Regions from separate parts of the Arthrobacter sp. TE12232 genome, predicted to be linked through region 1. Evidence: riboswitches for the same ligand, from Rfam matches in the RefSeq annotation. Region 1 holds a riboswitch; each other region holds the start of a gene.
What was found. Region 1 has a riboswitch for thiamine pyrophosphate ahead of thiC (phosphomethylpyrimidine synthase ThiC). Riboswitches for the same ligand answer to the same signal wherever they lie in the genome.

Region 1 (9,954 bases):
ACGACGTCGTACCCCAGGTCGGCGAATGCGGTGCGGTCCGCGCGGGGCAGCGTACCGGCGTCGAACCCGGCCAGGAGATCCGGGCGCCGTTCGGCAGTGCGCCGGTACTGTTCGTGCCGCCGCCACTGGGCGATCTTGCCGTGGTTGCCGCTCAGCAGCACCGCCGGGACGTCACGGTCCCGCCAGCTGGAGGGCTTCGTGTAGACGGGGTATTCGAGCAGCCCGTCCGAGTGGGATTCTTCGACGAGCGATTCGGGGTTGCCGACGACGCCGGGCAGCAGCCGCCCGATGGCTTCAACCATGGCCAGGACGGCGACCTCGCCGCCGTTGAGGACGTAGTCCCCCAGGCTCATGGGACGCACCGTGAAGTGGTCGGCCGCCCATTCCAGGACGCGTTCGTCGATGCCCTCGTACCGGCCGCAGGCGAAGACCAGCTGGTCCTCCTCGGCGAGCTGATGCGCGGTGGCCTGCGTGAACCTCTCGCCCGCCGGCGAGGGGACGATCAGCACCGGCTTGCAGGCATCCCCGGAATCCCCTGCACCCGCAGCGTCCCCGGACCCCTCGGCCGCGACGGCGGTGAGGGCCTGCGCCCAAGGCTCGGGCTTCATGACCATCCCGGCGCCGCCGCCATAGGGCGTGTCGTCGACCGTGCGGTGCCGGTCGGTCGTGAAGTCCCGCAGGTCATGGACCCGCAGGTCCAGCAGGCCGTCCTGACGGGCCTTGCCGATCAGGGAAAGCTCCAGCGGGGCCAGATACTCCGGGAAGATGCTGACGACGTCGATTCTCATCTAGGCGTTGCTCCCGGCCTCGGTGCCGCGTTCTCCAGCCGACTGGCTCCCGGCGGCCGGCTCGTCAGCGGACTCGTCCGCGTTGACCTCGAAGAGTCCGGGCGGCGGGGTGACCACCAGGTACTTGTCCCCCACGTTGACCTCCGGCACGATCTGCTCGACAAACGGGACCAGGACTTCCTGACCCTCGGCCGTGGTGACCACCAGCAGGTCCTGGACGGGCATCGTGTGCAGTCCGGAGACCTTGCCCACCACGCTGCCGCCCACCCGGACGTCCAGGCCCACGAGCTCGTGCTCGTACCAGCCTTCATCGTCGTCGTCGGCGCCGATGTCCTCGGTTTCGATGAACAGCTTGGCCCCGCGCAGGGTCTCGGCCTGGTTGCGGGTCTCGATCTCGTCGAAGGCCAGCAGCAGGATGTCTTTGTTCCAGCGGGCGCTGAACACCGTCAGCGGCCCGGAGGACGCGGGTTCCACGATGAACTGCGTACCGGGGACAAAGCGGTCGCCGGGCGCATCGGTGAGCACCTGGACGGTCACTTCGCCGCGGATGCCGTGGGGTTTGCCGATTCGTGCGACCTGGAGCTGCATCTGTTCCTCTGTTCGGGGTGGGTCGGGGTTGGTTGGCGCGGAAAACAGTCCGGCCCCTCCACCATTATCTGGTGAAGGGGCCGGGCTAAAGACAAGTAATGCTGAACGCGTTAGCGGCGGCGGTCCGTGTCGACGACGTCGACCCTGACCGGCTCGCCGTCCGCCAGCGCCGCAACCACAGTGCGCAGTGCGCGTGCGGTCCGGCCCTGCCGGCCGATCACCCGTCCGAGGTCGTCCTGATGAACGCGCACCTCGAGGGTTTCCCCGCGGCGGTTGTTCTTCGCACTGACCTTGACGTCCTCGGGGCTGTCAACAATCCCGCGGACCAGGTGTTCGAGCGCTTCTGCCAGCAATTTACTCAGCCTCGGTGGTCTCTGCTTCGGCGGCGTCGGCGGGAGCCTCGGCAGCTTCGTCCTTCTTGGCCTTCTTGGTGATGGCTTCCGGGATGATCACGGAACCCTTTTCCGGCGTAACGAAGGCAGCCTTGGGAGCCTTCGTCTTCAAGGTTCCCTCCTGGCCCGGGAGACCCTTGAACTTCTGCCAATCACCGGTGATCTTGAGGATCGCGGCAACCTGCTCGGACGGCTGTGCGCCGACGCCGAGCCAGTACTGGGCACGGTCCGTGTCGACCTCGATGTACGAGGGCTCTTCGGTCGGGTGGTACTTGCCGATCTCTTCGATGGCACGGCCATCACGCTTGGAGCGTGCGTCCATGACGACGATGCGGTAGTACGGTGCGCGCATCTTACCGAAGCGCTTAAGGCGAATCTTTACGGCCACTTTTGTGGTCACTCCTGTTTCTGAAACGGGGTCGAGCCCGGCGTTCTGCACCCGTGGGGCGGGCCGTACTAGGGGGTTCTAAAGGACAAGATCCGGACGCGGAGAGAGGGGCCACGCAGATCGAGTACCTGTTCATTGTGCCAGATGACCGGCAGGATTTCGACTTGACACGGCCTGGCCGTCCGGTCAGGACGTCCAGACATAGAGTCCGGACTTGGTGGCGGGGTCGATTCCGGCGGCCAGTTCGGCGATCCGGCGCACATATGCCCGGGCCTGGTCCGCGCCGAAGGGCATGTCCTCCTCGGCGGCCCAGGTGGCCGCAACGTCCTCGAGGATGTCGCCCTCCCCCTCGGTTTCGTAGCTGAGCAGTTCCGCGAGCGTCCGGACCATGGCGGAGGGGACGCCGAGCAGGGAGTCGCTGGCCACGTCCACCATCGCCAGTTCGTAGTCCGCGCCCGGGGCGTGCACGGCCACTCCGGCGAGGTCGCCGAGCCGTTCGACCTCGAAGTCGCTGATGTCCGGGATGCGCACGGCGTCCGGGGCGGCCGCGCCGCCCGCTTCGAGCGCGCCGGCGCGTTTGAGGGCGGCGTCGTGGGTGGACACAAAGATTTCAGTAAATCCCATGCAGCTGGTCCTTAGATGTCTGGCGGCGCTTGGCCGCTGTTTTTGGCGTCGCTTCAGCCTAATCGCTTCAGCGCAGCCGCGCCCCGGCCGCTGGACATGCCCTCGGTGACCGTGCCCTCGTTGACCGTGCCGGACCGTGCGTCATCTGGCCTCGCCCGCGGACATGCCCTCCCCTGACCGCGGGCAATGGACATATGGCCGCTATGTCCATTCCCGGCCGCGACCGATGGACATGTCCAGCGGTCCTGTCAGTGAACAGCGTGCATGTCCGGCGGGGAGCTGTGAACGCTGGACATGTTCACCGAAAAGCACTCCCTTAGCGCACGGCGACGCGGATGCGGTTGCGCCATGGGTCCTCGAAGCGCAGTTCGGCGCCGGTGTGGTGCGAGTCGACGCCGGCCACCTTGAGGCGGTCAGCCAGGGAACCGACGTCGTCACCGGAGGGCACTTCGATGAGCACCTCGCCCAGGCCCAGGGTGTCGCGTCGGGGGCCGGCGCCGCGGCTGTTCCAGACGTTCATGGCCATGTGGTGGTGGTAGTCTCCGGCCGAGACGAACAGGGCCTGGCCATGCCAGCCCGCGGTCTTTTCGAAGCCCAGGGTGCCGACATAGAACTCATGCGCAGTGTGGACGTCGCCCACCTGCAGGTGCACGTGCCCGACGCCGGCGGCCGCCTCGCGCTGGCCGCTCAGGGACTCTTCGGTCAGGTGCTGCTGCAAGTAGCGCTGCGGCGGCAGGGCCAGGCTGTCCATGACGACGTTCTTGCCTTCCCAGGACCAGTCCTGCCGCGGCCGGTCCCAGTACAGCTCGATGCCGTTGCCTTCGGGGTCGTTGAAGTAGAAGGCCTCGCTGACGAGGTGGTCCGCGCTGCCGGTGAAGGACTGGGGCTCGTACTGGGCCGCGCTGGCAACGGTGGCCGCCAGGGAGTGTTGGTCCTCGAAGAGGAGGGCGGTGTGGAAGAGCCCGGCTTCGCCGCGGGAGGGCAGATTCAAGCCCGGGGCGGGCGCCAGGTGGACCAGGGGCTTCTGCCGGCGGCCAAGGTAGAGTCCGCCGTCCTGTTCGGCCACGATGTCCAGGCCGAGGGCGCGCTGGTAGTAGTCGGTCATGAGCTTCATGTCGCCAACCTTGAGCATCACGGTGCCCATGGTGAGTGCGGCAGGAAGGAGATCCTGGGTGCTGGCTTCTGCGGTCATTGAAACTCTCCGGGGGTCAGTGGCCACCGGGCTTTCGGTGACCTTGCATAGTATTAAATTACTTGAAGCTTCAATTTATTCCTAACGGGTTGGCCGGCCCCGCAGGACAATGTGCTGCAGTCCGGCCAGGGTCCCGAGGTCCTGCCGGGGGTCCTTCGCGCACACCAGTACGTCGGCGCTGGCCCCTTCGGTGATGCCGTCCGCGCCGAGCCAGGTCCGCGCGGACCAGCTGGCAGCGTCGAGGGCAGCCGCGGCGGGCAGCCCGGCGGCGTGCAGGGCCCGGATCTCGTCCACGATCCGGCCGTGCCTGATCACGCTGCCGGCATCGGTGCCGGCATAGATGGCCACCCCGGCCTCGTGGGCTTCCAGGATCCGCTCCGCCCGCCGCTCCCACAGCGAGCGCATGTGCGCGGCGTAGCGGGGGAACTTGGCCTCCGCCTGGGCGGCGATGTCCGGGAAGGTGGCGATGTTGATCAGGGTGGGGACGATCGGCACGCCCTGCTCCACGAAGCGCGGCAGGTGCCGCGGCAGCAGCCCGGTGCCGTGCTCGATGCAGTCGATCCCGGCGTCGAGCATGTCATCCAGGGTGTCCTCGGCGAAGCAGTGGGCGGTGACGCGGGCCCCTTCATCGTGCGCGGCCTGGACGGCGTCCTTGAGGCTTCCGGCGGGAAAACTGGCGGCGAGGTCGCCGGCGTCGCGGTCGATCCAGTCCCCCACGAGCTTGACCCAGCCGTCGCCGGCACGGGCCTGCTTCCGCACGGCCTCGACCAGGCCGTCCGGTTCCACCTCGACGGCGAAGCCGCGCAGGTAGCGCCGGGTGCGGGCGATGTGCCGGCCGGCGCGGATGATCCGCGGAAGGTCCGTGCGCTGCTGGAGCCAACGGGTGTCGTGGACGGCGCCGGCATCGCGGACCAGGAGCGTCCCGGCGTCGCGGTCCGTGAAGGCCTGGGTCTCCGCGGTGTCCTCGGCAACGTCTCCGCCCGGGCCGAGGCCGATGTGGCAGTGTGCGTCCACCAGCCCGGGAATGACCCACCCATCCAGCACGCGCTCCGGCGCGGCGGCGGGCCGGTGGAACGTGAGCCGGCCGTCGACGGACCAGAGGCCGTGGCGTACCGTGTCCGGCCCGGTGAGGACGGGGCCGCTGAATTCGATGATGCCGGTCATGGGATCAAGGGTAGTCCCCATGTCGCCGCGCCGGCCGCGTCACACTGGACAGCCGTCCGGCGGCGCGTGGTAGCTTCATCTACGACCACACGGGTGCCCCTGCAGGGGCTGAGATCGGGCTGACGCGGCCTGCGACCGTTGAACCTGTCCGGGTAATGCCGGCGAAGGAAGTGAGTATTTTCCGTGAATACGCAAATTGCACAGCACAGCCCTATCCAAAACCAGTCCGGCCAAAACCTGCCTGCCGACTCTGAGGCTGCCGCGACGCAGTCATTGAAGTCCCACTCGCTGGCCTTCACGACGGACCCGGAGCACGGCATCCGCGTCCCGGTGACCGAGATCGCGCTGGAACCCTCGCCGGGCGGCGTCGAGAACCCTCCATTCCGGGTCTACCGCACGGCCGGGCCGGGCAGCGATCCGGTGGTGGGGCTGGCCCCGTTCCGCAGCGGCTGGATCGTCGGGCGGGGTGACACGGAGCCGTACCGCGGCCGGGAACGCAACCTGCTCGACGACGGCAGGTCCGCGGTGCGCCGCGGTGCCGCCTCCGCGGAATGGCGGGGCGCCCCGCCAGAGCCCCGCCGCGCCGTCGAGGGCCGGACGGTCACCCAGATGCATTACGCGCGGCAGGGCATCGTGACACCGGAGATGCGGTTCGTTGCGCTGCGCGAGAACTGCGATGTGGAGCTGGTCCGCAGCGAGGTGGCAGCGGGCCGGGCCATTATTCCCAGCAACATCAACCACCCGGAGTCCGAGCCGATGATCATCGGCAAGGCGTTCCTGGTGAAAATCAACGCCAACATCGGCAATTCCGCGGTGACCAGCTCCATCGCCGAGGAGGTGGACAAACTTCAGTGGGCCACCCAGTGGGGTGCGGATACGGTGATGGACCTCTCCACCGGAGACGATATCCATACCACGCGCGAATGGATCATCCGCAACTCCCCCGTCCCGATCGGAACGGTCCCGATCTACCAGGCGCTGGAGAAGGTCAACGGCGAGGCCAACGCCCTGACCTGGGAGATCTTCCGGGACACCGTGATCGAACAGTGCGAGCAGGGTGTGGACTACATGACCATCCATGCCGGGGTGCTGCTGCGCTACGTCCCCCTGACGGCCAACCGGGTCACCGGGATCGTGTCCCGCGGCGGTTCCATCATGGCCGGCTGGTGCCTGGCGCACCATCAGGAGAACTTCCTCTACACCCACTTCGACGAGCTCTGCGAAATCTTCGCCAAGTACGACGTCGCGTTCTCCCTCGGCGACGGGTTGCGGCCCGGCGCGACGGCGGACGCCAACGACGCCGCGCAGTTCGCCGAACTCGACACGCTGGCCGAACTCACCCAGCGGGCCTGGGAGTTCGATGTGCAGGTCATGGTGGAGGGCCCGGGACACGTGCCGTTCCACCTCGTCCGGGAAAATGTGGAGCGCCAGCAGGAGCTCTGCAAGGGTGCCCCGTTCTACACGCTGGGACCCCTGGTTACGGACATCGCACCGGGCTATGACCACATCACCTCGGCGATCGGCGCCACGGAGATTGCCCGTTATGGCACCGCGATGCTCTGCTACGTGACGCCCAAGGAACACCTGGGGCTGCCGAACAAGGACGATGTGAAGACCGGAGTGATCACGTACAAGATCGCCGCCCACGCCGCCGACCTCGCCAAGGGCCACCCCGGAGCGCACGAACGCGACGATGCCCTGTCCAAGGCGCGGTTTGAGTTCCGCTGGCGGGACCAGTTCGCGCTGTCCCTGGATCCGGTGACCGCCGAGGCCTTCCACGATGAGACGCTCCCCGCGGAGCCGGCCAAGACGGCGCACTTCTGCTCGATGTGCGGGCCCAAGTTCTGCTCCATGCGGATCAGCCAGGACATCCGGGACGAATATGGTTCCGCCGATTCGCAGGCGGCACTGGCGCAGATGGCCGCCGGGATGCGGGAGAAGAGCAACGAATTCCTGGCAGCGGGCGGCAAGGTCTACCTGCCCAAGCCGACCGTGGGAGCACAGGCCTCGGCCTAGCCAGCGGTCCAGGACGCCTGCCCTGCTGGGCGGGCGCCCCGGACAGCCATGGGGATTGCCCCCTGATGAGGCACTAGCGGGATGCGACAGTAGGCGTTCCGACCGCGCGACGCGTCGCTCTCAGGACGTCGCCGTCGGTGCCGGCGTCCGTGCCGGATTCGGCGTCGGCTCCCGTGCCGGATTGGCGGCGATGTTCCTGTAGAGCTCGGAGTTGAGCGTCGTGTGGCCGTGGTCGTCGGTGACGTAGACCTCGAAGGTGAAGATGCTTGCGTCGTGGTCGAGCGCGAACTCGATCGTGGGGTTCGTTACGGAAATCGTCCCTTCCGAGATGATTCGGCCATACTTCTGCTCCGGGGGACTGAGGTCTGTGCCGCGCTGCGCGGGGTCGCGGATGAAGTATCGGACCGTGTACGGCGCGGACGGCAGTGACCGCAGGGTCGGGAAGAAGCTGAAGTCTCTTGTGCCGGGCTTGAACTGCTCCGCACGCCACTGGTAGGCGGTTACGGCGGGCGTGAGGGCGTCGTCGAGGTCGCGGATGCCGGTGCGGTTCGTTTGGGCGTCGAAGCTGCGGTCATGCCCGCCGAAGGCTTTGGCGACCGGTCCGAGCCCGAAGCCGAGGGCCAGGCCGAGCCCAATCGAGACCATCGGGATGAGGATTGCCGCCACGCGTGCCCGGCGCAGCAGACCCGTCCTCACCGACTGTCGGTGCATCGAGAGCGTGTGCGGCACAGCGCCTGTGATCACAGTTCTCGAGTACGGGCTGCCGGCCGCGCGAGCCCATGCCTCGATGTGCGCGGCACGCGGCGGCAAGGGGGCTTCCGCGCCCCCAACGTTGTTCCAGTAGGCCAGAAACGGCAGCGGCAAGTCCCGGAGCCGGCCATACGGGTCCCTAAAGGTGAAGGTTGGGACCATCCGGTACTGGACGCCCCCGCGGCCGGCGTACCGGTGGGGATAGGGGTGGAAGTCTTCAAGCTGCGTGCGATCGACCCTGGCCCGGGCGAGGAACGCCTTCGTCACGATCGCCGCGTCCGGCGTGAGCGTGACCCACTCGCCGGCGGACCACAGCAGGACGGCGCCGAAGACCGCGGAAATGATTGCCCCCGCCATGATGAGCGCCTCCGCCCAGGCCGCGATGATCGTGCTGTCGCGCTCGTTGACCAGGATCGAGCCGGCGACCGCCGCGACTGCGACCGCCAGCAGGCCCGTACCGAGGGCCGCGCCAGCCCAGCCCGGCATCCGCAGCGCACGAATGCGGGTCGGCAAATCATCCTCCCGGAAGTGATCCCCTGAACTTGGAACGAACATCGCTACCCCCATCCCGGCTCCCCCGTCGCCGAGTGTAGTGCCCCGACACCGTTGGCGACAATGAATGCGCAGGTCAGGGTGGGGATGAGGGCGTACCCGTTCACGGCTTGGTGTTGCTCAACCGGGCTTTGAGTCGTCTTGCCTCACCCGCGTTCCGAGGCACAGGTCAGGACGCTGCAGGCCACGCAGCCACGCCCGGAGGAGGGCCGATGCTTGCCAGGGATGTTTAGGGCAGACTGGTGGCGTGAGCGGAATCCGGTGGGTGCTACACGTCGATCTCGACCAGTTCATCGCGGCGGTCGAAGTGCTTCGGCGGCCGGAGCTTGCGGGCAAGCCGATCATTGTCGGCGGTCGGGGCGACCCCACGGAACGAGCTGTGGTATCGACCGCATCCTACGAAGCCAGGGCGTTCGGCGTGGGTTCCGGAATGCCCTTACGCATTGCGGCCCGGAAAGTGCCCGACGCTGTGATCCTGCCCGTCGATCAGGAGGCTTACCTCGCGGCGTCTGAAACGGTGATGGCTACCCTGCGCGCGCAGCCCGGCGCCACCGTGCAGGTGCTGGGTTGGGATGAAGCCTTTATAGGCACGGAGACAGAGAATCCGGAGGCCTACGCCCGGCAGGTGCAGGCCGCTGTCCTGGAGCAAACGCGGCTGCATTGCAGCGTGGGCATCGGCGACACGCTGGTCCGGGCAAAGGTCGCTACCGGGTTCGGCAAGCCGGCCGGCGTCTTCCGCCTCACTGCCGGGAACTGGCTCGATGTCATGGGCAGTCGGCCCACCAAGGACCTGTGGGGCGTCGGAACCAAAGTGTCGGGCCGCCTGGCCAAACTCGGCATCAACACAGTGGCCGAGCTCGCCGCGTCCGACCCCCAGGTCCTGGTCCCGGAGTTCGGCCCCAGGATGGGTCCTTGGTACGCGGAGCTCGGACGCGGGGAGGGCACCAGCGTTGTGGACGACACCCCGTGGGTTGCCCGCGGGCATAGCCGGGAGACCACCTTCCAGCGCGACCTGACCGAGCCCGCCCAGGTGGACGACGCCGTGAGGGAGCTGACGGCGCGTGTCCTTGAGGATGTTGTGGCCGAAGGACGGCCCGTGATTGGGCTGACCCTCAAGGTTCGGTACGCGCCGTTCCTCACCACGACCCACGCGAGGAAGATTCCCGAGACATTCGACCGGAACGAAATCCTCGCGCGGGCCTTGGACCTCGCAGCCGGAATCGAAGCCGGCCGTCCGATCCGGCTCCTCGGCCTGCGGGCCGAAATGGCAATGCCCGACGATGCCCGAAAGGGACATACGCCAACACGCGGCGGTTGGTGACGGCGTCGCTGCAGGCAATTCGCGAAAGGCGGCTCCCATGAACACAACACCTTCTTCGAGTCTGCAACTCACCTCGGCGACGGCCTCCGACCGGCCGAGGTCGGACCAGGATCTGCCGCAGGTCGACGCCATACGGCGGGTGCGTGCCGCGGGTGAGCGAGCATTGGTCCTCGGCGGTG
Region 2 (9,954 bases), 1.3 Mb from region 1:
CCGCCGACGTGCTCCTGGCCATCTTCGGTGCGGCCCTGTGCATCGACATGGCCGCTAACCGGCACCTGAACAACCTGATGCTGCTGGTGGCTATTTCCCTCATCGGGTTCGTCGGCTCGGTCACCGTGGCCAGGTTCGTGGCCGACCGGAGGGAGAACGTCCGTGAATCCTGAAACAGTGATCGACGCCGTCTCTGCCGTGTTTATGGTGGTCGGCGCCCTGATGTCCCTCGGCGCGGCCGTCGGACTGCTGCGGTTCCCGGACCTCATGAGCAGGATGCACGCCGCCACCAAACCGCAGGTCCTGGGGCTCTTCCTGCTCCTGGCCGCCCTTGGCCTGCAGATGCGCACCTGGTGGGTGTGGCCCGTCCTGGTGGTGGCGTGGCTCTTCCAACTGCTGACCGTCCCAGTTTCAGCCCACATGGTGGGGCGGGCCGGCTACCGCACCAAGCACCTTCACCCGGAACTGCTGAGCGCCGACGAACTTGAGGCCGTCGTTCAGAAGGCCGCCCGGCAGGCGGCTGCCCGCCATGGAACGGACGACGACGCCGACCGTTGAGGGTGGACCGATACGAAAATAGTGGCGGCCGCGCGGCTGCTTGCGTGCCAGAATCCTCACATGACCAAGGAACGCAGTGAACTGAAGAGCATCGGATACGAGATCTTCATCGGTATCCTTTCGATCCTGTCGATCGTGAATCTCTTGCTCTTGTATGCCGTGCAGGAGAAGTCGCTCGACACCGTACTCACCGTGATGAACTCCGTTTTCAGCGCGATCTTCGTCGCCGACTTCCTTTACCGGATCTTCACCGCGCCATCGGCGGGCGCCTATTTCTTCAAGCACTTCGGCTGGGCCGACCTCTTGGCGAGCGTGCCTGTGGCGCAATTCAAGATCCTGCGCATCTTCCGGCTGATCCGGGTGTACCGCCTGCTCCGCGATGTCGGCATCCGCACGATCGGCCGCGCGCTGAGCAAAGATCGGGCCGGCAGTTCCCTGTACATACTGCTGCTCATGGGCATATTGGTGCTGGAATTCGGAAGCCTCTCGGTGCTCCGCGTCGAGCAGGGCGCCCCGGGGGCCAATATCAGGACCGCTTCGGACGCCCTCTGGTACACGATCGTCACGATCTCGACAGTCGGATACGGAGACCAATATCCGGTCACGGATGCGGGCCGTATTATCGGGGCAGGCATCATTGTCATCGGTGTCGGCATCTTCGGTACGTTCACCGGTTACCTTGCCAACTTCTTCCTGTCGCCCAAGAAGAAGGAACCCGCGCCGCTAGTCGATGCGGCCGACACGGGTACGGTCGAAGGACTCCGCCTGCGCCTCGAAGAGTCCGAAGCCAAGCTCACCGAGATCAGGAAGCTGCTCGTCGAGCCAAGCTAGTCAACGTCCTTGAAATGCCCTCGTTAGACGACGTCCTGGGTCTTGGCGAAGCGGGTGATCGCGCGCTGGGTGCCGCGGTTGGCGAGCACCTGGATGACGGTGCTGACCGCGGCCGAGATCAGCGCGAACGCCAATGCGTGGTGCAGCGTGGTGGGGACGTCGTCGTTGTCCGTGGGCGGCTTGCTGCCCGTGGACTTCTCCCAGACGGTGTCAACGAGCTTGGCGCCGGCGTAACCGGCCAGGAGGCTGACGCCGGTGCCGAGCAGCTTGATGAAGAGGTTCATTCTTCGTAACTCCTTAAGGGAGGAAACAGGGCTGCCCCTAGCCTAGCGTTCCTTGCCCGGGCATCCAGACAGGGCCAACGCCCCTGTATTGCCTCGCCCGCCGGACGTACTTTTGAGCATGGAACAGCCCCGGACCCGCCCGCTCGGCCATGCCCGGGGCGCCGCGGCGGACAGTCAGAGCTGGCGGCAACTCTACTTCTGGGCCGGAATCTCCGCCGTCGCGTTCGTGGCGTTGTTGATCGTGGCAGTGGTTCTGGACGCCATTGCCCCGCCACCGATCCACGGCGGTGCCGAAACCCTCGAGTTCATCGCCGGGCACACGGCGGTCTACGTCGCCGAACAACTCCTGTGGACCGTGCCCAACATTCTTCCGGTTCTGGTATTCGTGACCCTCTTCGTGGCACTCGCCCCGCTGAACAAGAGCCTGGCCCTCATGGCCACGGTGATCGGCGCCCTGCCGTGGGCGCTGTTCCTGGCCGTTCCGGTCACGAGCCGCGGATCGATGATCCTGGTCAATCTCAGTGACAGCTACGCGAACGCGATCGGCACCGCCGGGGCCGATGCCCGGCTCCGCTATGCCGCCGCGGCGGAGGCGCTGATCGCCGAGAACAACACGCCTGCCGCCGTCGGCGTCCTGTCCGCGCTCGGCATCCTGCTGATGTCGCTGACCATGCTCAAGGGCGTGCTGCCCCGTGCGGTGGCCTGGCTCGGCGTGGCCGCGGGCGCGGTTGGCGTGGTGGCGGAGGTACTCCGGTTCGCCGTTCCGGAGGTCTACCTGGTGTACGGCATCCTGATGTGGGCCTGGTTCACGGCGGTGGGGATTGCGCTGATCCGGCTGTCCCGGAGGACGCCGCGCGCGGACGGCGCCGCCGCCTAAGCTCCCGGCGTGAGGACCGTCCGTAAAGCCTCGACCACGAGGTCGTGGTCTGCCTTCTGCGGCAGCCCGGAGACAGTCACGACGGCTACGGCACCGGTGCCGCGCACGTAGATGGGGAACGCTCCGCCGTGGGCGGCGAACTCCATCTGATCGAACCAGGCGTTGTCCTCGATCCTTCCGCCGGCAGCGCGGGCCCGGAGGCCCACCAGCAGGGACGGGACCTCGTAGCGCTGGGCCGTGCGCTTCTTGGCGTTGATCCAGCGTTCGTTGTCCGGAGTGGCGCCGTCCAGCGCCGCGTGGAAGAGCACCTGCTCGCCCTTGGTGATGTCGACGGCGATGGGCAGCGAGCGTTGCCTGCCCAGTTCGACCAGGAGCAGCCCGAGGTCCAGGGCATCGTCCTTGCTGAACGATGCGAACTGGAGCGCATCCATTTCGGCCAGCACGCGGCCAATGAGCGCCGCCAGGGAACCGTGCGGTTGCGGCTCGCTCGAGTCCGGGTCGTACTCGGCGGAGGGATCTGGCGTGGCCGGTGTGTGCGTCAAAATGGTCCAGCTTTCCGGTGGGCGACAAGGCCGCCCGCTCGCGGGTCCGGGGGCCGACACGTCGACTCTACCAAGCGGCTCTTCCCGGCCGCGGGGTGCGCCTGGGGCAGGCCGCGGATTGTGACAGCACTCCACTGATAACCCGGGCCGTTCGGGTGTAAACTGAGCCAGCCCACAAGGGCGAAATAATTACGACAGGGGAGCGCCGCCGTCGGGCATCGCCGGAAGAGTCCGGGGAAACCAGTGGTGGGCGCTGAGAGTGCGGACAGCCGCAGACCCTCGAACCTGATCCGGTTAGTACCGGCGCAAGGGAGTCGAGTTCTCAGGGTGCGCGGAGGGCGGCGGAAGCCGAGGCCGGCCGGAGCACCCTCCCCTCCTGTTCCTCAGGAGGACGACATGACAGATATTTCAGCACAGCATGGTTCCAGCAGCCGTTCATCGGCCCGGCGCACCTACAACTGGCGTGTGGTGGACATTGTGGTTGCCGCCTTGATCGCCGTCGCCGGGGGCGTCATCTTCTGGGCCTGGGATCAGGGCGCGAACCTGATTTCCACCCCGGTCAACACGATCTACCCGCCGCTCAGCGGACTCTACGCCGGCGGATGGATGATCCCGGCAGTGCTCGGCATGCTCATCATCCGCAAGCCCGGGGCAGCCCTCTTCTGCGAGACGGTGGCGGCCACGGGCGAGCTGATCATGGGCTCGCAGTACGGCACCACGGTCCTGATCTCCGGAGTCCTGCAGGGCCTCGGCGCGGAACTGGTGTTCGCGGCCTTCCTCTACAAGAAGTTCAACCTCCCGGTGTCCCTCCTGGCCGGAGCCGGCGCGGGCCTCTTCTGCGGCCTGAACGACTCCTTCCTGCCGTGGGGCTGGAACATTGCCTACGAAGCCGGCGACAAGCTCGCCTACATCGTCTTCACCACCATCTCCGGCGCCGTGATTGCCGGCGGACTGTCCTGGCTCGCCACCCGCGGCCTGGCCAAGACCGGCGTGCTGGGCTCCTTTGCCTCCCGCAAGGCCGCCACGGAGCCTGTCTTCTCCTGAACCACGTTCCTGCACCCACTCCGGAACGGCCCTCTTGGAATTGCACAGGCGACTCATGACATCTTCACCAGGCGTACGCCCGGCCGCCGTCACAGCCCGCGGCTGGGGCTGGCGGCACGCCGGAAGGCTCCGGCCTGCGGTCAGCGGACTTGACCTGGACATCCGGCCGGGGGAGCGCGTGCTCCTGCTGGGCCCGTCCGGCGCCGGCAAATCAACCCTGCTCCACGCCCTGGCGGGTGTGCTCGGGGACGGCGCGGTGGGGGAGGCTGGCGACGCCAAAGAATCCGACGAGACCGGCAGCCTGCTGATCGATGGCGCTGCGCCCCGTGCACAGCGCGGCCGCGCCGGGCTCGTGCAGCAGGACCCGGAAACCCAGGTGGTGCTCTCGCGCCTCGGCGACGACGTCGCCTTCGGCGCCGAAAACCTCTCTGTCCCGGCCGGGGAGATCTGGCCGCGGGTCCGCGAGGCGCTCGACGACGTCGGGCTGGGCAGGCTGCCGCTGGACCACCCGACGTCGGCGCTGTCGGGCGGCCAAAAGCAGCGCCTGGCGCTCGCCGGGATCCTCGCGATGCGGCCGGGGTTGCTGCTGCTCGACGAGCCCACCGCCAACCTGGATCCCGCCGGCGTCCTGGAAGTCCGCGACGCCGTTGGCCGCTGCCTGGACAAGACCGGCGCCACCCTGGTGGTGGTGGAGCACCGGGTGGCGGTCTGGAAGGACCTCGTGGACCGGATCGTGGTGCTGCAGCCCGGGTCCGCCACGGACTCCGCGGTCCTGATTGACGGGCCGCCGGACCAGGTCCTGGCCGAGGCGCGGGACATGCTCATCGGTGCGGGCGTCTGGGTGCCCGGCTACGTGCCCGCAACACGTTCCCGGACCGCCCCGGCCTCCGGGCAGCTCCTGCTCTCGTCGGACGCCCTCGCGGTCTCCCGCGAGCGGCCGCGGCGGGCCGGACTGCGCCAGGGTTTCCGCACGATTGCGCCGCGCCCCGTGCAATCCGGGGTCATGGCCCGGGTCCGTGCCGGAGAGGCCTTGACCATCACCGGGCAGAACGGTTCGGGCAAGTCGACCCTGGCACTGACGCTCGCCGGCCTCCTGCGCCCCGTGGCGGGGACGGTCTCCGCCACGACGGAACTCAGTGGTTGCGCCATCGGTCGCGTAGGTGATGGCGCCGGGACCGACCCGTACCGGTGGAAAGCCCAGCAGCTGATCGCCAGGATCGGGACCGTGTTCCAGGAACCCGAGCACCAGTTTGTCACCGGCAGGGTCCACGACGAACTTATGTTCGGGCCCCGCCACCTCGGCTACGGCGAGGACCGTGTGGACGAGCTCCTGGAGCGGCTGCGGCTGACGGAGCTCGTGGACGCCAACCCCTACACGCTCTCGGGCGGCGAGAAACGGCGCCTCTCGGTGGCCACCGTGCTGGCTGCGCACCCGCAGGTACTGGTCCTGGACGAGCCCACGTTCGGCCAGGACGCCAACACCTGGGCCGAGCTTGCCTCGTTCCTCTCTGAACTTCTCGACGCCGGCACCGCCGTGGTCTCCGTGACGCACGACGCCGAATTCAGCGCTGTCCTTGGCGGCACCGAACTGCGCCTCCACGGCCGGGACACCGCCGGGTCGGGGGCCGTCAACGCCGCCGGCCCGGACCGGGAGCTGCCGGAGGCGGCCGCATCATGAGGGACGAACTGAGCGTCCGCGGCAACCATGCGCTGCTGACCCGCGCCAACCCGCTCGCGAAGTTCACGGCGGTCACCATGGTCACCCTGGTGCTGGCTCTGTCCATCGACTGGGTCTCTGCCTCGGTGGCGCTGGCCTTCGAACTGATGCTTCTGCCGCTGGCCGGGCTGACCGTTGCCCTGCTGTGGCAGCGCGGCTGGCCGCTGATCCTCGCGGCGGCGCTCGGCGGCTGGAGCACCGCCATCCTGGCGCCCGACGCCGGAGCCGTCCTGTTCGACGCCGGGATCTGGTCCATCAGCGCCGGCTCCCTGCAGCTCGGGATCGGTTTCATGCTCCGCGGGCTCGCGATCGCCCTGCCTGCGGTGCTGCTGATGAGCTGCACCGACCCCACGGACCTGGCCGACGCCCTGGCCCAGAACGCGAAACTGCCGCACCGGTTTGTCCTGGGCACCTTGGCCGCCATGCGGCTCGTGGGAATCATGGCCGAGCAATGGCAAACCATCGGGATGGCCCGGCGCGCCCGCGGCGTGGGCTCAAGCGGCAACCCCTACCAGCGCTTCCGCGCCACCATGGGCCAAAGCTTCGGCTTGCTGGTGCAGGCGATCCGGAGCGCGTCCCGGCTCGCGGTGACCATGGAGGCCCGCGGGTTCGGCGGCGCGGCGCGGACCTGGGCCAGGCCGTCCACGTTCAGCGGACTCGACGCCTGGGTGCTTTTGGGCGGGCTGGGCATTGCGGCAGCCGCCGTCGCGGCAGCCCTCGGCGCGGGCACCTGGAACCTTGTCTTCCTCACCCGCCAGTAGCCGCGGCAGCGTCCGGCGCGCCTGCGCGCTGCCGCTTGTCACAGCGCCGCCGCGCCGGTTATCGCATGATGCGGGTATGCATGTGAGATTGGCGCCATTCCGGCGGCAAATACCGGGTGCGGTAGATCATGCGTGATATTTTCGGGACATGACTCAACAGACTGCTGAACATGTCGGCCTCCTGCTCCGCGAGGCCCGCGGGGACAAGGGCTGGACCCAGGGACAACTCGCGGCCGAGCTCGGCACCAGCCAGAGCGCCATCGCCCGGATGGAGCAGGGCAAGCAGAACCTGAGCCTGAAGATGATCCAGCGGCTGGAGACGATCGTCGGGCACAGCATCGTCAAAGTGGGCCGGCCCCAGATGACCCACCTCCGGGTCGAGGGCGGTCGCACGCTTTCCGGCGCGGTGGACGTCAACAGCAGCAAGAACGCCGGCGTCGCCCTTTTGTGCGCCAGCCTCATCAACCGCGGCACCACCACCCTGCGCCGGCTGGCCCGGATCGAGGAAGTCAACCGGATCGTCGAGGTGCTGACCAGCATCGGCGTCGAATGCACCTGGCTCAACGCGAACGACCTCCAGATCCGCCGCCCCGCTGTCCTGGACCTCGCATCCATGGATGTGGAGGCGGCCCGCCGGACCCGCAGCGTCATCATGCTCCTGGGCCCGCTGCTGGACGAGGCCGACACATACCGTCTGCCCTACGCCGGCGGCTGTGACCTCGGCACCCGCACCGTGCAGCCGCACATGCAGGCGCTAAGCCAGTTCGGGCTCAGCGTGGACGCGAAGTCCGGGTTCTACGCGGTCCAGGCACCGCCGTCGGACAGCCACGACCGCTCCTTCGTGCTCAGCGAACGCGGTGACACCGTCACCGAGAACGCCATCATGGCCGCCGCGCACCGCCGCGGCACCACCATCATCCGCAACGCCAGCCCCAACTACATGGTGCAGGACCTCTGCTTCTACCTGCAGATGCTCGGGGTGGAGATCGACGGCGTCGGCACCACCACGTTGAAGATCACGGGCCGCCCGTCGATCGACGTCGACATCGAATACTTCCCCTCCGAGGACCCGATCGAGGCGATGAGCCTCATCACCGCCGGCATCGTGACGAACTCGGAAGTCACCATCCGCCGCGTCCCGATCGAGTTCATGGAAATCGAGCTGGCGACCCTGGAACAGATGGGCCAGCGGCTCGAAGTGTCCGGGGAGTACTTTGCCCGCAACGGCCGCACCCGCCTGGTGGACGTCACCACCAAGCCTTCGGAACTGCGGGCGCCGGAAGACAAGATCCACCCCATGCCCTTCCCGGGCCTGAACATCGACAACCTGCCCTTCTTCGCCGTGATCGCGGCCAACGCCCACGGCCAGACGATGATCCACGACTGGGTATACGAGAACCGGGCCATCTACCTGACCGAGCTGAACAAGCTGGGCGCCCAGGTGCAGCTGCTCGACCCGCACCGGATCTACGTCAACGGGCCCACCAAGTGGCGTGCCGCCGAGGTGGGCTGCCCGCCGGCCCTGCGCCCCGCGGCCTGCCTGCTGCTGGCCATGCTCGCGGCTCGCGGCGTCTCGGAACTGCGGAACATCTACGTCATTGAGCGCGGCTACGAGGATCTGGCCGAACGGCTCAACACCATTGGCGCGAAGATCGAGTATTTCCAAGACTGATCCCAAGCAACGCGAGGTCTGATCGCGCCCGTCCGCAGGGGGATGGGCGCGAAGTGACCCGGCGTTGGCGTAGGGCGTGTCGGCGGTTCCTGACGCACAATAGATTTATGCGCACCTTCGGCGTGGAGGAAGAACTGCTGATAGTCGACCCGGAATCGGGCCGGCTGCTTGCCCTCGCCGACCTCATGCTGGCCAGCCTGCTCCCGCCGAAGCAGGACGCCGCCCAGGTTCTCCCGGGGCAGCAACCGGTCCACGAGGGCGGCGCCGACTTCAGCTACGAGCTCAAGCTCGAACAGATTGAGACCCAGACCCGGCCGTGCCTGGACTATAGGGAACTTCTTCGGCAGCTCAGGCAGGGCCGGGCCTTGGCAGACCAGGCCGCCCGCGTGCACGGCGGCCGAGTCGCGGCCTTGGCCACCTCGCCCCAAGGCGCCGCCACGCACCTCACCCAGAATCAGCGGTACATGACCATGCAGGAACGCTTCGGGCTCACGGTCCGGAACCAGCTGACCTGCGGCCTCCACGTCCACACCTTTGTGGAATCGCCGGAGGAGGGCGTGGCCGTGATGGACCGGATCCGCGACAAGCTTGCCGTCCTGATCGCCCTCAGCGCGAATTCCCCGTACTGGAACGGCGCAGAGACAGGGTTCGAAAGCTACCGCACCCAGGCCTGGAACCGCTGGCCGGGCTCGGGCCCCACGATGATCTTCGGCAGCCTGCCCGTCTACCGGCGGCTGGTGACCCGGCTGGTGGAAAGCAATGTCCTGATGGATGAAGGGATGATCTATTTCGATGCCCGGCTGGCTCGGCTGCATCCCACCGTGGAGGTCAGGGTCGCCGATGTCTGCCTGCGGGCCGAGGATGCGGCGCTGATCGCCGTGCTGGTGCGCGCCCTCGTGGAATCGGCGTCGCGGGAATGGAACGACGGCGTCGAGCCCGCCCCGGTACCCACGTTACTGCTGCGGATGGCCGCATGGCAGGCCAGCAACTGCGGACTGCGCGGGCAGCTCCTGGACTTTGGAACTTTCACCCCTGCCCCGGCCGCCGACGTCGTCCGGGCACTCGTGGACTTCGTTGCCCCGGTCCTTGAGGAACAGGGCGAGCTGGACCTGGTGCGCGCGGGCGTCGAGCGGATCCTGGCGGAGGGCACGGGCTCGCAGCTGCAGCGGGAGCCGTTCCGCGCCGGCGGGCTGGCCGCCGTCGTCGAACGGGCCGTCGAAGTGACGACGCAAGGGGACGCCGGCGGAGAGCCAGCCGGGCACGAGCCATCCCTGGGCCGGGTGCGCCGGGGCTAGACCTGCTTGAGCGCCTGGCCGAGGTCGCGGATCAGGTCCTCGACGTCCTCCAGGCCGACTGAAAGCCGCACCACGCCGTCGCTGAGCCCGATTGCCGCGCGGCCTTCCGGGCCCATGGCGCGGTGCGTCGTGGTGGCCGGGTGCGTGATGAGGGACTTCGAATCACCGAGGTTGTTGGAGATATCGATGATCCGCAGCGCATCCAGGAGCGCGAAGGCGGCCTCCTTGGCGGTGCGGCCCGGGGACGGCGAGAGTTCCAGCGTGAGCACGGTGCCGCCGGCCTTCATCTGCTTCGCCGCGAGATCGTACTGCGGGTGGGAGGGCAGCAGCGGGTACTTGACCCAGCTGACCGCGGGCTGCTGCTCAAGCCAGC
Region 3 (9,954 bases), 400 kb from region 1:
GTGGCCATGATGGCCGGGAGGGACGGCAGGGCTTCCCGGGCCCAGGACGGAACCTCGGTGCCGTTGCTCAAGGCCTCGCAGATCACCAGCACGAAACGGTCGATCAGCCGCCGCAGCGGCGCGGTGGAGTGGGCGTAGGCCGCGCCGATGGCGGACTGCACGGCGGCCTGCGGCACTGTGCCGTCGAAGGGCGTGTAGCCGGCCCCGCGGAAGAGCATGCCGGCCGAGTGCACGATGGCCAGCTGGCGGGGATCCGTGGGGTCGAGGGTCCGCAGGTACTCGCCGTAGGGCGTTTCGCCGTCCCAGGGCTTGCCGAGAGCGTGAGTCTGGCGGTGGAAGTGCCGCAGCGACGCCTCGTCCGGGGCTGGCATGGTGCGCAGGATGCCGACCTTGCCCTGGAGCATCAGCCCGGCCGCCGCCATCCCGGTCATGAGGGAAATCTGGGCGTTCCAGTCCTCCACCGGAAGCGGCGGGGCCGCCACGATCCGGTAGCCGCCGTCGGGCAGTTGTTGGATCTCCTGTTCCGGCATGTTCAGGCTCGCGCCGCCGCGGAGGCGTTCCAGCTCCACGCGCTTGGTGCCCACCTCCTTCAGCAGCTGCAGCAGGGGCGTTGCGGTGCCGGCGTCGAGCTCGGCCTGGACACCCTTGTAGCTGAGCTTCGCGCGGCTGCGGACCTGGGCCCGGCGCACCAGCACCGAGGTCACCTCCGCCGCGGCGTCGAGTTCGAACTCCCAGACGAATGCCGCGCACAGCTGCCCGGCGAGCAGGCTACCGGCAGCCTCGCTGATGACCTCCGGATGCAGCGGGATCCGCCCGTCCGGGGTGTAGAAGGTCTGGCCGCGGCGGCGGGTCTCGGCGTCGAGCGCCCCGCCCGGCGCGACGAAGGACGGGACATCGGCGATGGCGTAAAGCACGTTGTAGCCCTCGCCGTTGCGCTCGATATACAGCGCCTGGTCGAGGTCGGTGGAGGACGCCGGATCGATCGTCACGAACTCGACATGGGTGAAGTCCAGGTCCGGCAGCTTGTGCTCGGCCACCGCCGCCTGCGCGTCGCGCAGCACGTCCTCGGGGAACGGACCGGGCAGTTCCAGCGTGGTGCGCAACGCCTTGAGAGCCCCGGCAAGCTGGTTCTGCTGCTCGTGGATACTCGGGGTCAGGCGATGATGGGACACGAAAATCAGGTTAGCCCGATTTCCGCTATTAGTCTTGGATTATGAGCCCAATCCCGGACGATCCTGCCCGCTACAACAGCTTCCTCACGGATCTGCTGGGAGTCATGGCGTACGGGGAGCTTTCGGCCTTCGAACGGCTGTCCTCGGACGCCCGCTATTCACCCACGCTGCATGACCGTGCGGTGCTGGGCAGGATCGCGGTAGTCGAGTTCCAGCACTACGAACTCGTCCGGGCCCGGCTCGAGGCCATGGGCCTGGACACGGAGGCCGCCATGCTGCCGTTCCAGCCGTCCGTGGACCACTTCCATGAGCGCACACGCCCGGCGGACTGGTACGAATCCCTCATGAAGGCCTACGTGATCGACACCGTCTCCGCGGACTTCTACCGTGCCGTCGCCAGGCACGTCGACACCGCGACCCGGGAACTGATCGAGCAGATCCAGTCCGCCGAGGAGGCCACGGCCGTGCTGCAGGAGCGGCTCAAGGCGGCCCTGGCCGATGACCCCCGGCTGGCGTCGCGCCTGGCGCTGTGGGCCAGGCGCCTGCTGGGCGAGGCACTGACCCAAGCCCAGCGGGTCAGTCTCGAACACGCCTTCCTCGGCGGGCTCTCAGGCCTGGACGACGCCGGCGCCAGGGAACTGGTCAGGGCTCTGACGGCCGAACTCGCCACAAACCACTCGCGCCGGATGGCCGCGCTGGGACTGGCGGGGTAGCTCCGCCGCCGGGGCGGAAACCCGAACGGAACCTGTTCAGGAATCGGCGGCATCCAGCGCCGCCAGCAGTGCGCCGGCTGCGTGGGCCGGATCATCGGCGTCGGTGATTGCCCGGACCACGACGATCCGGCGGGCACCGGCGTCGACTACCTGCTCAACATTGCCGAGGTCGATGCCGCCGATCGCAAACCACGGCAACAAGCTTTCGACCCGGCCGTCGACCGTGCCGGCTCCCTCCCCATCCGCCCGGCCGGTCGCCTCGGCGGCGTAACGCACCAGGTCGAGGCCGACGGCGGCGCGTCCAGGCTTGGTGGGAGTGGCCCACACGGGTCCCACGCAGAAGTAGTCGAGTCCCTTGCGGCCGGGGGAGGACGCAATGGCGGCGTCCACCTGCTCCGGGCTGTGGGTGGACAATCCGACTATGGTTTTCTTGCCGAGGAGGCCGCGGGCGGCGTCGAGCGAAATATCCTTCTGCCCGATATGGAACACCGGAGCCCCGGACAAAGAGGCGATGTCCGCCCGGTCATTGACGGCCCAGAGCCGTCCGTGCCGCTGCGCTGCGGCGTGCAGGACCTCCAGGAGCTCCAGTTCCTCGGCCGCCTCAAGCGACTTGTCGCGCAGCTGGATGATGTCCACCCCGCCGGCGAATGCGGCGTCCACAAAGTCCTCGAAGTCGCCGCGGTCCTGCCGGGCGTCGGTGCACAAGTAGAGGCGGGCGGTGGTGTGGAGGGAGTCCTGGCTCATGACACCAGCCTAGTTCCTCTAAACTGGGCGCATACCGCGGGAGCCCGCAGCGGCCACGTCATCGCTGCACGGCTGAGAGGGCGTCAGAGCCGACCGCTTGACCTGATCCGGCTAGTACCGGCGTAGGGAAGGAATTTTTTATGGGCACAAGAACCAGCCGTGAAGCCGAAGCCGCAGATGACGCCGCCTACCGGGTTTGTGACACGGGCCCGGGTTCCGCAGAGGACCTCACCGCACAGGACACATCCGCACAGGACGTCGCTGTTGACGTTGCGGTGATCGGCGGCGGGGTGATCGGCCACGGCATCGCGTTCGAGGCCAGCCGTGCGGGCCGGTCCGTGGTGTTGATCGATGACGCGCCCGGCAGCGGGGCCAGCTGGGCCGCCGCCGGAATGCTGGCCCCCGTCAGCGAACTGCACTATCAGGAAGAACAGCTCCTGGAACTGATGCTCGAGTCCTCCCGGCTGTGGCCCGACTTCGTGGCCGGGATCGATGCCGGTGCCGGGATCGACGCCGATGCCAGTGCCGCCAGCGGCCCGGGATCCCGGGCAGGGTCCAGTACCGGCTACCTGACGACGCCGACCCTCGCCGTCGGTGCCGATGCGGCGGACCGGCGCGCGCTCGCGGACCTGAGGGAAGTCCAGCAGGACTCCGGCCTCACCGTGGAGCCCCTGACCGTGCGCGAGGCACGCAGCCGGGAACCTTTGCTCAGCCCCGGTATCTCGTGCGCATTCGATATCCCGGCCGACCACCAGGTGGACCCCCGCATGCTGATTGCCCGGCTCACCAGGCTGCTCGACGCGGAGGGCCGCTGCAGATTCGTCCGTCGGCGCGCGGCGGGGCTGCTGTGGGAGGACGGACGCGTCGCCGGTGTCCGGCTCGCGGGCGGCGGTTCCGTGCGGGCCGCGGAAACCGTGGTCGCCAACGGGCTCGGCGCCCCCGACCTTGACGGGCTGCCCGCTGGACTGAAACTCCCGCTGCGGCCGGTCTACGGCGACATCCTTCGGCTCCGCGTGCCCGCGCACCTGCAACCACTGCTTACGGCCACCGTGCGTGGCATGGTGCGCGGGGTGCCGGTGTATATCGTCCCGCGGCAGGACGGCACTGTGGTGATCGGCGCCACCCAACGCGAAGACGGCCCGTCGGATCCGCACGCTGTTTCCGCCGGCGGCGTCTACCAGCTGCTCCGAGACGCTCAGCAGCTGGTGCCCGCTGTAGCCGAGCTGGAACTACTCGAAGCCACGGCGCGCGCCCGCCCCGGCACACCGGACAACGCCCCGATGCTGGGGCGCGTCTCGCGCCCGGAAGGCGGGGACGTCCCGGGCCTCATCATCGCCACGGGATTCTTCCGGCACGGCGTCCTGCTGACCCCGGCAGCCGCCGTCGTCTGTCGTCAGCTCATGGACGGTATGCCGGACCCGCGCTGGGCCGGGTTCCGCCCCGACCGTTTCTCCCGCACCCCGGATGCGTCCGGGGACAGCCCCAACAAGGAAGCAGCATGAACATCAGACTGAACGGAACGGAGCAGAGCGTCGCCGACGGCGCCTCCGTCAGCACACTCGTCAGCCAGCTCACGGGCCGGAGCATCGGCCCCGACGGCCGGGCTGCCGACGGGCAGAAGCTCGGTGTCGCGGTGGCCCGCAACGCTGAAGTGGTGCCCCGCAGCCAGTGGCACGCCACCGCGCTCGCCGACGGCGACGACGTCGAACTTGTTACGGCAGTCCAGGGAGGATGACCAGCATGAACGAAACGACTCTTGCAGGATCGCCGGCCCGGCCGGCTGCCGGGGCCCTCGCCGATCCGTTCGTGGTGGACGGCGTGACGCTCGGATCCCGGCTTATCATGGGCACCGGCGGTGCGCCGAGCCTGGACGGGCTGGGCGCGGCGCTTTTGGCTTCCGGGACGGAATTGACCACCGTGGCGATGCGCCGCTATTCACCGGCGGAAACGGGATCGCTGTTCCAGCTGCTCGTGGACCACAACATCCGAGTGCTGCCGAACACAGCCGGTTGCTTCACCGCCAAGGACGCCGTACTCACCGCCGAACTGGCCCGCGAGGCCCTGGAGACGGACTGGGTCAAGCTCGAAGTCATTGCCGACGAGCACACCCTGCTGCCGGACGCGGTCGAGCTCGTGGACGCAACTGAGCAGCTGGTGGCCCGCGGCTTCAAGGTCTTCGCGTACACCAACGATGACCCCGTGCTGGCCCTGCGGCTCGAAAACCTCGGGGCGACGGCGGTGATGCCGCTGGGTGCCCCGATCGGGACCGGCCTGGGCATCCTGAACCCGCACAACATCGAGCTGATCGTCTCGCGGGCGTCCGTGCCCGTGGTGCTCGATGCCGGAATCGGCACGGCCTCGGACGCGGCCCTGGCGATGGAACTTGGCTGCGACGCCGTGCTGCTGGCCACGGCCGTGACCCGTGCCCAGAATCCCGCGCTCATGGGGGAGGCCTTCAAACACGCCGTCATCGCCGGCAGGCTGGCGAAAGCGGCCGGCAGGATCCCGCGGCGCGAACACGCGCTGGCGTCCTCGGCGATGGAAGGCCGGGCCGAGTTCCTGTAACGTCTGCGTTCCTCTGAAAGGCCGGTGAGGCTGGCAGGTCTGACCTGGTTCCGCCAGCAGGACCGCTTCATCACAGATCCTCATCACCAGGCGGAGCCTTGCATCGCCCATCGGCGCCTGTCATCGCCGATATGCGCCTTGCAGGCCCGTGGCCGGCGAGGGAAGCCATAGCCCCTACGGCGTCCGCGAGGAACTCCGATGAGTCTGCGTCGAACTGCCGGGATACTGCCCCCGTTGCCAGGAACGCGCAGGGACAAACAGCGAACACCGACCTATGAGAGAACGACTACTAGTCGGGGCGGAAGTATTTGTTGCGTCGGGGTTTTTGGCGGGGGTCGACATGGGGTGGCGGGATGAACCAGGGGATGCCGCTGCGCATCTGGATGGTCCATTGTTCCTTGTGGATCAGATGGTGGTGGTGGGAGCACAGGAGGGTGCCGTTGTCCGTGCTTGTGGACCCGCCGCGGGACCAGTAGGTGATGTGGTGGGCTTCGCACCAGGGTGCGGGGATGGTGCATTGCGGGAAGGCGGCGCCCTGGTCCCGGGCGGTGAGGGCTTTGCGGATGTGGGGCGGGAAGATCCGTGCGGTGCGTCCGATGTCCAGGATCCGGCCTTCTCCGCCGAGCAGGACGGGGATGATGTCGGCGTCGCAGGCGATCTTCCGGATGGTGGAGGCGGTGACGGGTCCGGTGAACATCAGCGTTCCCGTGCCCGGGCCGGGCGTGGCGGTGGGGTCGTTGGGGGTGCCGGTGCGGTCGAGGCGGCCGAGGAGGTCCCGGTAGTCGATGGTGGCCATGACCTGGGGCCGGAGTCCGCCGGCGGCGGGCAGGGCCCCGGCGGCGAGGGCGGCGTCGCAGGCGCCGACCAGGCCGTCGAGCAGTCGTTGCGGCCGCGAGCGGCGGTCCAGGACGTCGGCCGCACCGGCCGTGGTGCTTACGGCCGCGTCAGACCGGGCGGCCGCTCCGACGGCGTGTCCGCTACCGTCACGGATCCCGCCGGCCGCGGCCACGTCAGTGACCGCGGCGTTGGTTTCCCGGCCGGCCCTGGCGGCGCCGTCCGTCGCCGCGTCGGTGGCCGCGCCGTCGCCGGTGCCGGGGTCGGCTGTTGGGTCCGGGCCGGGATCGGCTGCTGCGCTGGTGCGGGGGTTGGTGGCGGTGTTCATGGCGGTGATGAGGTGTTCGAACTGGTCGGTGGTGGCGAAGATTTCCAGGTGGTGCAGGCCGTGCCGGGGTTTGCGGATGAAGGCGCCCTGGAGCCGGCGGAGGGCTTCCTCGGTAGGTTCGGCGCCGTCCTGGTCCAGGGCGTCGGTCCAGCGCCGGGCGATCCGGGTCAGGAAATCGGGGTCGTTCTCGATCGCGGTCAGGGTCAGGGCGTGTTCCATCGCGGCGGCGGTCCCGGGCGGGCACAGGTGCCGGACCCGGTCCAGTGCGGTGGTGATGATGGTCGCGGTCCGGGACGCGATCTGCCCGGCGGCGACGGCGGCGCCGAGTTCCTCGTGCACGGCCGGCACCGGTGCTCCGGTGAGTCCCTGGCGGGGCAGCAGGTCCGCGGCCTGGGTGAGCCGGCGCCGGGCTTCGGGGGCGCTGATCCGCAGCCGTGCCCGCAGGAACTCGGTGGTGCTCTTGTAGCCGTCGTCGGCCGCGGCGCACACGCCGGCCGGTCCGCCGCTACGGTCAAATGCCGTCCAGCCGTTCGTCCCCACCTCAGATCCGGCCCCGGCGCCGTCGTCTCTCCCAACCCCGGATTCGCCGTCAGATCCGGTGACGGTTCCGGCGGGGGTGTTTTGTGTCCAGCCGGTGAGCCAGCCCGCCGGCGCGGTCTCGGCGGCCCGGCCCGCCGGCGCCGGCCGGGTCCAGGCTGTTTGTTTGCGGGTCCGGTCCACCGCGGCGGCGGCGATGAGTTGGAAGTATTCGACCGTCCGGGAGAGTTCCTCCACGCGGCCGGCGAAGTCCGCGGCTTCGACCAGGGAGAACCGGGCCGCCTCGGCAGCGGGCGGGCCCAAGGATCGCAGCAACGCCAGCGCCGATTCCACCGCGCCGCCGGCACCATGGCCTGCAGCGCCGTACACGGCAGCGTTCGCGGCGCGGCCCAAAGTACCGTTCCCGGCATGGTCTGCGCCACCGATGTGTGATGCTTCAGGCGCCCCGGCCTCGCCGGCCGGGCGGGAAAGCCGCGAGGACGTGACCGGGCCGGCCCACGGGGCCAGCTCCGGGATGAACGCTCCAACGGCTTTCATGTCTCAACGATCCCAGAGGGGTCCGACAAAAAAGACCGAACCGGTTCCGCACCGACGTGGCGCCGCATCCGGCTGCCGCCCCGGCAGGCAACGGCGGTACGATGCCGGGCAACGTAACTCCGCGTACGACAAGAGTGGACTTCATCAAGGCGGGCGGCCTGCCGAAGCCGCCGGTGCTCAACGAAACGTGACCACGCAACCTGCTGGGCGCGTGGTCACGGATGTGCAGGTAAACCGGCTGAGCCTGCCCAACGAGGGCGGACGAGGGCCGGCCCTGACGAGAAAATGGGCCCCGTCCTGCTGGCTGCCGGCCAGGACCCGCTAAAGCTTCAGGATGGCGGTGAGACGCTCGGTGTCGTGCCGGGCCCGGGTCCTGCCGAGGTACACCACGGCCGCGATGGAGGCTGCGGCACCGAGGATCAGCGGCAGGATCCACGGAATCCAGGTCAGGCCCGGCTGGTAGCCGAACCCGGCCGCCATGAAGATGATCCAGCTCAGCATGCCGACGAAGGCGGCCACTCCGGCCGGCACACTGATGCCGTACTTCGTGTGCCGCTTGTCGTTGGCCCACACCACAAAGCCCACAGCAACGGTGACCATGGCGACCACAATCAGGGAAAGCATTCAGGACCCCTCGGGCTAAGAAAACGACAGTGAAGGAAACCGCAGTGAAGAACGGGGGCTAGAGGGCGCCGAAACCGACGCGGCGGGCCTCTTCTGCGCCGATTTCCACGTAGCCCAGCACATTGGCGGGGACGATGACGAGGCGGCCCTTGTCGTCCGTCAGCCGCAGCTCGCTGCCCTTGGCGATCGCGTCGCCCACCACCTTGGCGACGGCGTCGGCGTCCTGAGCCGATTCGAGCACAATTTCGCGGCCAATGTTCTGAATACCAATCTTTACTTCCACAGCGGGGCCTCCCAGCCAGTCAAAGTCGAATAAATGTCTAAGGTCAATCTCTAGTTGTAGTCTAGGTCTCTTTGGGGAAGCGGGAGATTCCGCGCCAAGCTAAACGGTAGATGAGGTCGCTGGCCACATCGAGGTCCAGGTTTCCGTCGGTTTCCAGCCAGTACCGGGCACTCACATGGGCCATTCCGGCGAGTCCGCGGCCCAGGAGCTGGGCCTCGAGCTCCGGCAGCTTGGTGTCCTCCGCGATCACGCGGGCGACGGCGTCGGCAAAAGTCTTGTTGAACGTTTCCAAACGTGCGCTGACGTCGGGATCGTTGATCAGGTCCGATTCGAAGACGAGCCGGTGTGCCTGGTCGTCGTTGGCGATGAATCGGAAGTAGGCGCGCATGACCGCCTGGACGCGCTCGTCGTTGTCGCTGGTGGAATTCAGGGCGCCCAGCAGGAGATCGATCAGCTTGCTGAGATGGCTGTCCAGCAGGGCCAGGTAGAGGTCCCGCTTGGACGGGAAGTGCTGGTACAGGACAGGCTTGCTGACGTGGGCGGTCTCGGCGATCTCATCCATGGCGGCACCGTGGTAGCCGTTCGCCACGAAGACTTCCTGCGCCGCCGCCAGCAACTGCGCCCGGCGTTCGTCACGGGGGAGACGTGCCGAGCGCTGTCCGCTCCGCGTCTGCCCGGCCGGCGGCTTGCCGGTCTCGTCCCGCTCCACCGGTGCCTGATGAACCACTGTCGGCCTTCTTTCCCTCTTCACCCAATAACGCGCAAGTACACTCAGCTGCATTGCACTGAACTACATTGCACTGAACTACACTTTACGCGCGGGTAATATGACCTGGTGGTATCTTCGGGCATAGATTGAAGTATGGCTTCCAAGTTCACCGCCACCGGCGCCCCCGCAACCCTCCAGACGCAGCTGGATACGCAGCCTGGACCGCTGGTTGACCCGGCAATCGATCTCAGCCCGGACGAGGTGGAACGCTACTCGCGGCACCTGATCATTCCGGAAATCGGCGCAATCGGGCAGCGCCGGCTCAAGAACGCGAAAGTCCTGGTGATTGGAGCCGGCGGCCTCGGTTCTCCGGCCCTCCTCTACCTCGCCGCCGCCGGGGTCGGCACCCTCGGCATCGTCGATGACGACGACGTCGACCTCAGCAACCTCCAGCGGCAGATCATCCACGGCGTCGCGGACGTGGGCCGGCCCAAGATCGAGTCCGCCCGTGATGCCATCGCGGCCCTAAACCCGCTAGTGGACGTCCGGCTCCACAACGTCCGCCTCGACGCATCCAACGCCCTGGAGCTCTTCGCCGGCTACGACCTCATCCTCGACGGCGCTGACAACTTCGCCACCCGATACCTCGTGAACGATGCCGCCGCCATCCTCGGCAAGCCCTACGTCTGGGGGTCGATCTTCCGCTTCGACGGCCAGGTCTGCGTCTTCTGGGAACAGTACGGGCCCACCTACCGGGACCTCTACCCGGAGGCGCCGCCGGCCGGCTCCGTGCCGTCCTGTGGGGAAGGCGGAGTGTTCGGCATGCTGTGCGCCGCCGTCGGAGCGCTCATGGTGACCGAGGCCGTCAAGCTGATCACCGGCGTCGGGCGGTCCCTGCTAGGCAGGCT

Region 2: it holds a riboswitch for thiamine pyrophosphate, as region 1 does, so the genes downstream of both, ACVWZ7_RS12655 (ECF transporter S component) here and thiC (phosphomethylpyrimidine synthase ThiC) in region 1, are expected to answer to the same signal.
Region 3: it holds a riboswitch for thiamine pyrophosphate, as region 1 does, so the genes downstream of both, thiO (glycine oxidase ThiO) here and thiC (phosphomethylpyrimidine synthase ThiC) in region 1, are expected to answer to the same signal.

The regions. Positions count from the first base shown of each region.
Region 1 is NZ_JBSSFK010000001.1:4,196,420-4,206,373, reverse strand. Features, by position in the region: gene trmD (tRNA (guanosine(37)-N1)-methyltransferase TrmD) at 1-788, opposite strand, end outside; gene rimM (ribosome maturation factor RimM) at 789-1,376, opposite strand; gene ACVWZ7_RS18780 (RNA-binding protein) at 1,487-1,729, opposite strand; gene rpsP (30S ribosomal protein S16) at 1,731-2,156, opposite strand; gene ACVWZ7_RS18770 (hypothetical protein) at 2,343-2,780, opposite strand; gene ACVWZ7_RS18765 (VOC family protein) at 3,097-3,972, opposite strand; gene ACVWZ7_RS18760 (amidohydrolase family protein) at 4,054-5,136, opposite strand; TPP riboswitch at 5,216-5,323, shown strand; gene thiC (phosphomethylpyrimidine synthase ThiC) at 5,320-7,152, shown strand; gene ACVWZ7_RS18750 (hypothetical protein) at 7,273-8,415, opposite strand; gene ACVWZ7_RS18745 (DNA polymerase IV) at 8,702-9,775, shown strand; gene ACVWZ7_RS18740 (patatin-like phospholipase family protein) at 9,813-9,954, shown strand, end outside.
Region 2 is NZ_JBSSFK010000001.1:2,849,436-2,859,389, forward strand. Features, by position in the region: gene ACVWZ7_RS12625 (monovalent cation/H+ antiporter complex subunit F) at 1-173, shown strand, start outside; gene mnhG (monovalent cation/H(+) antiporter subunit G) at 163-558, shown strand; gene ACVWZ7_RS12635 (ion transporter) at 619-1,389, shown strand; gene ACVWZ7_RS12640 (DUF4235 domain-containing protein) at 1,413-1,673, opposite strand; gene ACVWZ7_RS12645 (DUF4386 family protein) at 1,792-2,550, shown strand; gene ACVWZ7_RS12650 (heme-degrading domain-containing protein) at 2,547-3,092, opposite strand; TPP riboswitch at 3,279-3,422, shown strand; gene ACVWZ7_RS12655 (ECF transporter S component) at 3,489-4,136, shown strand; gene ACVWZ7_RS12660 (ABC transporter ATP-binding protein) at 4,192-5,814, shown strand; gene ACVWZ7_RS12665 (energy-coupling factor transporter transmembrane component T family protein) at 5,811-6,614, shown strand; gene ACVWZ7_RS12670 (UDP-N-acetylglucosamine 1-carboxyvinyltransferase) at 6,763-8,286, shown strand; gene ACVWZ7_RS12675 (glutamate--cysteine ligase 2) at 8,394-9,581, shown strand; gene ACVWZ7_RS12680 (O-succinylhomoserine sulfhydrylase) at 9,578-9,954, opposite strand, start outside.
Region 3 is NZ_JBSSFK010000001.1:3,796,939-3,806,892, forward strand. Features, by position in the region: gene ACVWZ7_RS17020 (RNB domain-containing ribonuclease) at 1-1,172, opposite strand, end outside; gene ACVWZ7_RS17025 (ferritin-like fold-containing protein) at 1,214-1,885, shown strand; gene thiE (thiamine phosphate synthase) at 1,922-2,629, opposite strand; TPP riboswitch at 2,656-2,776, shown strand; gene thiO (glycine oxidase ThiO) at 2,770-4,131, shown strand; gene thiS (sulfur carrier protein ThiS) at 4,128-4,364, shown strand; gene ACVWZ7_RS17045 (thiazole synthase) at 4,370-5,194, shown strand; gene ACVWZ7_RS17050 (DUF222 domain-containing protein) at 5,484-7,430, opposite strand; gene ACVWZ7_RS17055 (cytochrome c-type biogenesis protein) at 7,752-8,054, opposite strand; gene ACVWZ7_RS17060 (DUF3107 domain-containing protein) at 8,113-8,337, opposite strand; gene ACVWZ7_RS17065 (TetR/AcrR family transcriptional regulator) at 8,399-9,118, opposite strand; gene moeB (molybdopterin-synthase adenylyltransferase MoeB) at 9,200-9,954, shown strand, end outside.